One region of the Dyella sp. PARNA 12/25 genome, then DNA from elsewhere that is predicted to be linked to it. Evidence: riboswitches for the same ligand, from Rfam matches in the RefSeq annotation. Region 1 holds a riboswitch; each other region holds the start of a gene.
The links. Region 1 has a riboswitch for cobalamin ahead of btuB (TonB-dependent vitamin B12 receptor). Riboswitches for the same ligand answer to the same signal wherever they lie in the genome.
Positions count from the first base shown of each region.

Region 2: linked by a shared signal. The riboswitch ahead of AC0GUR_RS11925 (ribonucleoside-diphosphate reductase subunit alpha) and the one ahead of btuB (TonB-dependent vitamin B12 receptor) in region 1 are both predicted to bind cobalamin.
Region 3: linked by a shared signal. The riboswitch ahead of btuB (TonB-dependent vitamin B12 receptor) and the one ahead of btuB (TonB-dependent vitamin B12 receptor) in region 1 are both predicted to bind cobalamin.

Region 1 covers NZ_JBVQCI010000008.1:34,679-36,940, reverse strand. The annotation lists gene AC0GUR_RS15225 (TolB family protein) at 1-848, shown strand, start outside; cobalamin riboswitch at 898-1,126, shown strand; gene btuB (TonB-dependent vitamin B12 receptor) at 1,251-2,262, shown strand, end outside.
Region 2 covers NZ_JBVQCI010000005.1:18,399-20,660, reverse strand. The annotation lists gene AC0GUR_RS11925 (ribonucleoside-diphosphate reductase subunit alpha) at 1-977, opposite strand, end outside; cobalamin riboswitch at 1,132-1,345, opposite strand; gene AC0GUR_RS11920 (type 1 glutamine amidotransferase domain-containing protein) at 1,468-2,262, opposite strand, start outside.
Region 3 covers NZ_JBVQCI010000004.1:243,518-245,779, reverse strand. The annotation lists gene clpB (ATP-dependent chaperone ClpB) at 1-607, shown strand, start outside; cobalamin riboswitch at 974-1,208, shown strand; gene btuB (TonB-dependent vitamin B12 receptor) at 1,341-2,262, shown strand, end outside.

The DNA.
Region 1 (2,262 bases):
CCGCATTCACGCCCGATGGCGCGACGGTGTTTTTCGACCGCATCAATTGGCCCAATGCGGTGATCCTGGAATCACACAAGGTCAATGGCACCTGGACCGCACCCACCATCGCGCCGTTCTCGGGGCAATGGCTGGATCACGACCCGGCGATGGCGCCGGATGGTTCATTCATCGTGTTCACCTCCAATCGCCCTGATGTGGAAGGTGGCAAAGCGTTAGATGCCGTGATGGCCAACGGCAAGGTGTCTCCAGGTTCGGGCGGCCATTTGTGGCGCGTGGATCGCAAGGGCAAAGGCTGGGGCCAACCGGTGCGCTTGCCGGATGAAGTGAACACCAGCACGCGCACTTATGCGCCGAGTGTGGCCGCCGATGGCAGCGTGTATTTCCAGAAGCCCGGCGATGATGACGACTTCCGTCTGTTTCGTACGCAGTATCGCGATGGTCATTACATGCCACCCGAGCCAGTGCTGCTAGGCGACGCCGCTGCGCACAAGCTGGACCCGGCCATTGCGCCGGACGAATCGTTCATCGTGTTCGATGCCAATTATTCCGGCAAGGACGATCCCGATCGCCTCTACATCGCGTTTCGCGAAGGCGACCATTGGGGCAAGCCGGTGGACCTCGGCGGCACCATCAATGTGAAAGGCCCCTGGGGCTCGCATCTGGGGCCGGATCACCGCACGCTGTATTTCAGCAGCATACGCTCGGTGCACGTCAGTTATCCACGCACGCGCGAGCAGGCTGCGCAAGACATTCAGCGCATGCAGAGCTGGGACAACGGCAGCGACAACATCTGGTCCGTGTCGTTGGCGCCCTGGATCGATGCACATCAGGCCTCGGCGCGCTGATCCCGGTGGGGAGGCGCGTGCATGCGTTGCCGCCGCCTCCGCTCGCCGTTAGAATTTCGTTCGTTCGGGTGTCCCGGGAAGTGTCTTTCCCGGGATGAAACGGGAAGCCGGTGCGTTGCTTGAAGCAATCAGTCCGGCGCTGCCCCCGCAACGGTAAGTGAGCGACTTCACCTAAGGACGAGATGCCACTGCGTTTAACGCGGGAAGGTGTCCTATGGTGCATGCGACAGGGCATGCCGCTCACAAGCCCGGAGACCGGCCCGACACGTTACGCGCGGCTCGCGGTGGGCGAGGCCGGACGTCGTGTTTGGCCGTGCCGCCTACCGCCGTTCTTCTTCCCACTGCTCTGCTGCGTCCCTTGAATCGTGGGTTGCGCGAGGGTGCGCGCCCAAAGGAACACGCATGAAGAAGACTCTGCTGGCAGCGTCGCTGCTCGCCGCCACCATGGCCGCCCAGGCCGCCGAATCGGATCAGACGCCGTCGCTGTCCACGGTGATCGTCACCGCCACGCGCACGTCCATCACTACTGACGAGGCACTGTCCTCGGTGACCGTGATCACCCGCGCCGACATCGATCGCCTGCAGCCAGCCTCGGTGCGCGACCTGCTGGTGGGCTTGCCGGGCGTGTCGTTTGCGCAATCTGGCGGACTGGGTCAGCAGAGCTCGCTGTTCCTGCGCGGCACCAATTCGACGCACGTGCTGGTGCTGATCGATGGCGTGCGCATTGGCGCGGTGGGCGCTGGCCTGCCGGCGTTCGAACAGATTCCGGTGGACCAGATTGAGCGCATCGAAATCGTGCGCGGCCCACGCTCCAGCCTGTATGGCGCCGACGCCATCGGTGGCGTGATCCAGATCTTTACCCGCCACGGCGCGCAGGACGGCAAGCTGGATCCGTCGCTCAGTCTCTCTGCCGGCAACCGCAGCTATGTGGATGGTCACGCCGGTCTTTCCGGTGGCGACTCGCACGCTTGGTTCAACGTAGGCCTGGGTGGTCAGTACACCAGCGGCATCCCTGCCTGCCGCGTGGGCGCCGCCGAGCTGGGCGTGGCCTGCTTTGTGGATCAGCCGGACAACGACGCCTACCGCAACTGGAACGGCATGGCCAATGGCGGCTACCGCTGGGACAACGGCACGGAGCTTTCCGCCACCTGGCTGCGCAGCAAGAACTTCGTGGAATTCGCCGGCAGCCCGTATGGCGGCAACCAGGCGGTGAACCAGCAGGAAGTGGCGGGCGCCAAGCTTGCCTTTACCCCGCTCGACGCGTGGAAGGTGACGCTCAACGCCGGCCAGAGCCGCGATGACTCCACGACGTACTTCCAGGGCGTCTACAACGACCCGTTCGCTCTCACGGAAACCTACTACCCGAAGACGAAGGTGGGCTACGCCAATTCGCGCCGCAATCAGGCCTCGTGGC
Region 2 (2,262 bases), on a different contig from region 1:
GCCACCGAGGCGTCCAGCGTCTTCAGCCACGGCACCAGGCCGTTGGAGTGGCCGTTGGTGCCCTTGATCAGCGAGCCGCGCGAACGCACGCGCGAATAGGCCAGGCCAATACCACCGGCGAACTTGCTGAGCTTGGCGACATCGCCGTACTTCTCGTAGATCGACTCCAGCGAATCGGACGGCGAGTCGAGCAGGAAGCACGAGCTGAGCTGCTCGTGTGCGGTACCTGCATTGAACAGCGTCGGCGAGCTGGCGATGTATTCCAGCGAGGAGAGCAGGCGATACAGCTCCAGCGTCTCGCCGATCTCGTTGCCGCCCAGTGCGCAGGCAATGCGCATGAAGAAGTGCTGCGGCGTCTCGATGACTTTGCGCAGCTGCGGATGACGCAGCAGGTAGCGGTCATACACGGTGCGCAGGCCGAAGTACTCGAAGCGGCGCGTGGCGAGCGTATCGATGGCGTCGTTGAGCTTGCGCGAGTTGGTGGCAACGAAGTCGCGCAGGCGATCGTTGAGGATGCCCAGTTCCGCGCCACGTGCGATCGACTGCGAGAAGCTCTGGATTTCCTGGCCGCTCACTTCCTTGTCAATGAACGCACCCAGCAGGCGCGCAGCCAGCTGGCCGTACTCGGGCTCCTCCGCCGTCAGCGCGGCGGCGGTGCGGATGGAGAGCTGGTCCAGCTCCTGCGTGGTGGCGCCGTCGTACAGGCCGCCAATGGTCTTGAGCGCCACGCGCATGGGGTCGACCCCATACAAGCCTTCGCTGCTGCGAGTGACGGCGCGGACGATCTTGTTCACGTCCACCACTTCCTGGCGGCCGCTGCGCTTGGTCACGCGCATCTGGCCGGGGTTGTGGGGCGGGGTCAGTGCAAACGGGGATTCCGTGCGCGGCGTATCGGCCACCACGGTGTCGGCAGAGAAAACGGGGGCATCACCGCGAGCGTCGTCGCGTTCGCGGCCGGTGGTATCAATAGGTTGCATGGCGACTTCGCTCCAAGCTTGGTCATCAACCGCCTGCTCCCGCGCGCAGGGCTGAAAGAAAGAGGGTGAGGTTTCGCGGACGGTCGAGCAGCAGGGCATGGCGCCCCGCGCATCGACGCGCTTCCCCGCGGAAGCCGTCACCACTCACCGTGGGGCATAGCCACGGCTGTCGGCAGGTCTTCGGACTCGCGGACATGGGTCTTTCGACCCGCCTACTCGCTCCCGCTTCCCAGCCGCTGAGGGCCAGTGCGTTGTTGGCTTTCGTTTCCGCTTACCGCTGCGGGGCAGTCCCGGATTTCCACCGGATTCCCGTTTTAAGCCATTCCGACCATGGGTCTGAGAGTGGCACCGACGGGGCACAACATATCGGGCCAACCCAGACGGGTCAACCCAATAGATTGTGGATTTCGCGTGGATAACCCGGAAAAGCCGAGCCGGGAAACGGGCTTAGCCGCGGATAGGAAATTTTCGGGCCCGGTCGGCCCGAGGGTCAGGTGCCCGACGGGCCGAGCAGGGCGGCGAACTCGCGCGAGAAGCGGTGCACATCCCCCGGCCAGCGGGCCGAGAGGTAGTTACCATCGCGCACCACGAACGCCGGGGTGTCGTCGGTATCGCTGTCGCGAACCAATCCGGAGGTTTTGCGGCGATAGTGTGTCGCGTCGCGAGGAACGTCGAGGAAATCCTCGGGGCGGGCGAGGGCGCGGGTGACTTCCTGCTGCACCGACATATAACCCGCCGGGTTGCCGGCGCCGTCCGGATAGGTGCGGTAGTAGTCCGGGTCCCAGAAGCGGGTGATGCGCGTCAGCGACCATGCGGATTTCTCCAGCGCCCAGGTCAGTGCGGTGGTGCGCCTGCCATGCAGCACCGAGCGGCCATCCATGCCACGGCTGCGCGCCGCCACCAGCACGCCGTGGCAGATCGCTGCCACGGGTTTGTCCTCAGCGAAGAAGGTGGCGGTCAGCGCCTGCAGTCGCTCGCTCTCCAGGTATTCGCGTACGCCACGCGCGCAATGGCCGCCCGGCAATAGCAGGCCGTCGAAGCGCGCCGGGTCGACAGCATCCCAACGCAGTGGTGCGTTGAACGCGGCGTCTTTCACTAGTGCGGCGTAATGGCGCCGTGCATCGGCATTGGCACGCAGCAACCGGCCGAACAACGTCAACTTGCGCAAGCCGGGGACGAAGCCCCAGGGATCCAGCCCTTCACCGCTGATCATGATGGGATCGGCGCTGGCGGGTTGGCCGTCCGGCGTAGCGAAGCTCACGCGATGTCCGGTTTCGGTGAGCAC
Region 3 (2,262 bases), on a different contig from region 1:
CGGTTACCTCACGGAGGCCGTGCGTCGCCGCCCGTACAGCGTGATTCTGCTGGACGAGGTGGAGAAGGCACATCCGGATGTGTTCAACATTTTGCTGCAGGTACTCGATGACGGTCGCCTCACCGACGGGCAAGGTCGCACGGTGGACTTCCGCAACACCGTCATCGTGATGACCTCCAACCTCGGCTCGCAGATGATCCAGGAGCACTCGGGCGACAGCGAAGCCGACTACATGCAGATGAAGGCGGCAGTGCTTGGCGTGGTGCAGGCGCACTTCCGTCCGGAGTTCATCAATCGTCTGGATGAGTTAGTGGTGTTCCGCCCGCTGGAGAAGAAGCAGATCCGTAAGATCGCGCTGATCCAGCTCACCTATCTGGAGAAGCGTCTGGCGGAGCGTCAGTTGCGCTTGGAGATCAGTGAGAAGGCGCTGGATCTGCTGGGCAATGTGGGCTTTGATCCGGTGTACGGCGCGCGTCCGCTGAAGCGGGCCATTCAGCAGCAGCTGGAGAACCCGTTGGCGAGGGAAATTCTGGAAGGCAAGTTCACTGCCGGGCAGACCATTGTGGTGGATGCGGCGCAAGGGCATCTCACATTTCACAAGCAGTGATGTCTTTGTAGTGAGGTTTGGTTAGCTGGGAGAGGCGCTCGTTCTGCTTTGGTGGGGCGGGCGCTTACTTTTTTTTGGGGGGGGGACGCAAGTCGTTTGCGCCCTCTCCCTATGGAGACGGCCACGGGCACAAGCTCGCCGGAAAGCCTCTGTAGGAGCGCACTTGTGCGCGACCGCAACGTTGGGTGCCCGTTTGATGGCGCTGGCTTGCGCAAAACAACCCGTGTGGTCACAGCGAAGCGCCGCAGTCGCGCACAAGTGCGCTCCTACATGGTGGCGGTTGCCCTGGATTTGTCTGATGCCCTGTGACGGGTGCCTTCTCCCCGCAAACTGACCCCCGTCAAACCTTCCCATTTCCCGTCTGTTACCATTCGCCTCGCCTGAGGTGACCGCCGGCTTGTGCCGGTGGTTGAAACGGGAATCCGGTGCGGCGCGTCTGCGCTTATTCCGGAGCTGCCCCCGCAACGGTAGGCGAGCTGCGATCCTCTGATCGCCGGAACCACATCAAGCCACTGTGCCCTGTGCATGGGAAGGCGTTGTTCCGCAGGACATGACGTCCTGGTTCGCGAGCCCGGAGACCGGCCTTGAGGTACGACCAGACTGGCGGTGGGCCACGTCATGGATGTCGTGCCTCGTGCGCGGCCGCCACGTCTCCTTCCGCCTGTCCTTTATCCCATGCGTTCCGCGCGGGCAGGCGCGGTTGAGGAGCAGTATTTTGGCCATTCGAATTTCCATGATCCGTCGTACCGTTCTGGCGACGGCGCTTTTCGCTGTTATTACTCCGGCGTTTGCCGACAGCACCACCGATCTCGATAGTGTGGTGGTGACGGCCACGCGTACTGAGCAGACCCAAAGCCAGACGCTGTCGGCGGTGACGGTGATCGACCGTGCTGATATTGAGCGCTTGCAGCCGGCGTCCCTGGCCGATCTGTTGCGTGGCACGCCAGGCATGTCGATTGCCAACAACGGCGGCCCGGGCAAGGCCACCAGCGCCTTCCTGCGCGGCACCGAATCCGACCACGTACTGGTGATGATCGACGGCATCAAGGTCGGCTCGGCCACGCTTGGCCAGGCGTCGTTGCAGAACATTCCGGTGGAGCAGATCGAGCGTATCGAAATCGTGCGCGGTCCGTTCTCCAGCCTTTATGGCTCAGAGGCCATTGGTGGCGTCATCCAGATCTTCACGCGTCGCCCGCAGGGTGCTTTTGTGCCGTCCTTCAGCCTGGGCGTGGGCAGCTATCGCGATCTGAACGGCTCGGCGGGTCTCGCCGGGCAAAGTGGTAACGGCTGGTATTCGCTGGAGGTCTCGCATGACCAGACGCACGGCATCAATGCGTGCCGCATTGGGGCTGCGGAAGTGGGGGCGGCGTGTTTTGCCGACCAGCCGGACAAGGATGGTTATCGCAATACAGCTGCGACGTTGCAGGGCGGCTATCGCTTCGGCGAGCAGTGGGATGCCGACCTGCGCATGTTTCGCAGCGAGGGCCATAACTGGTACGACGGTACCTACACCGACTCCGACCAAAGCGCGACGCAAGTAGTGGGCGGTCGCGTGCACTATCGCCCGACCAAGGATGTGACCCTCACGCTCAGCCTCGGCACCAGCGGCGACTTCAGCAAGAACTACTACCAAGACGTCTATGTCAGCCGTTTTG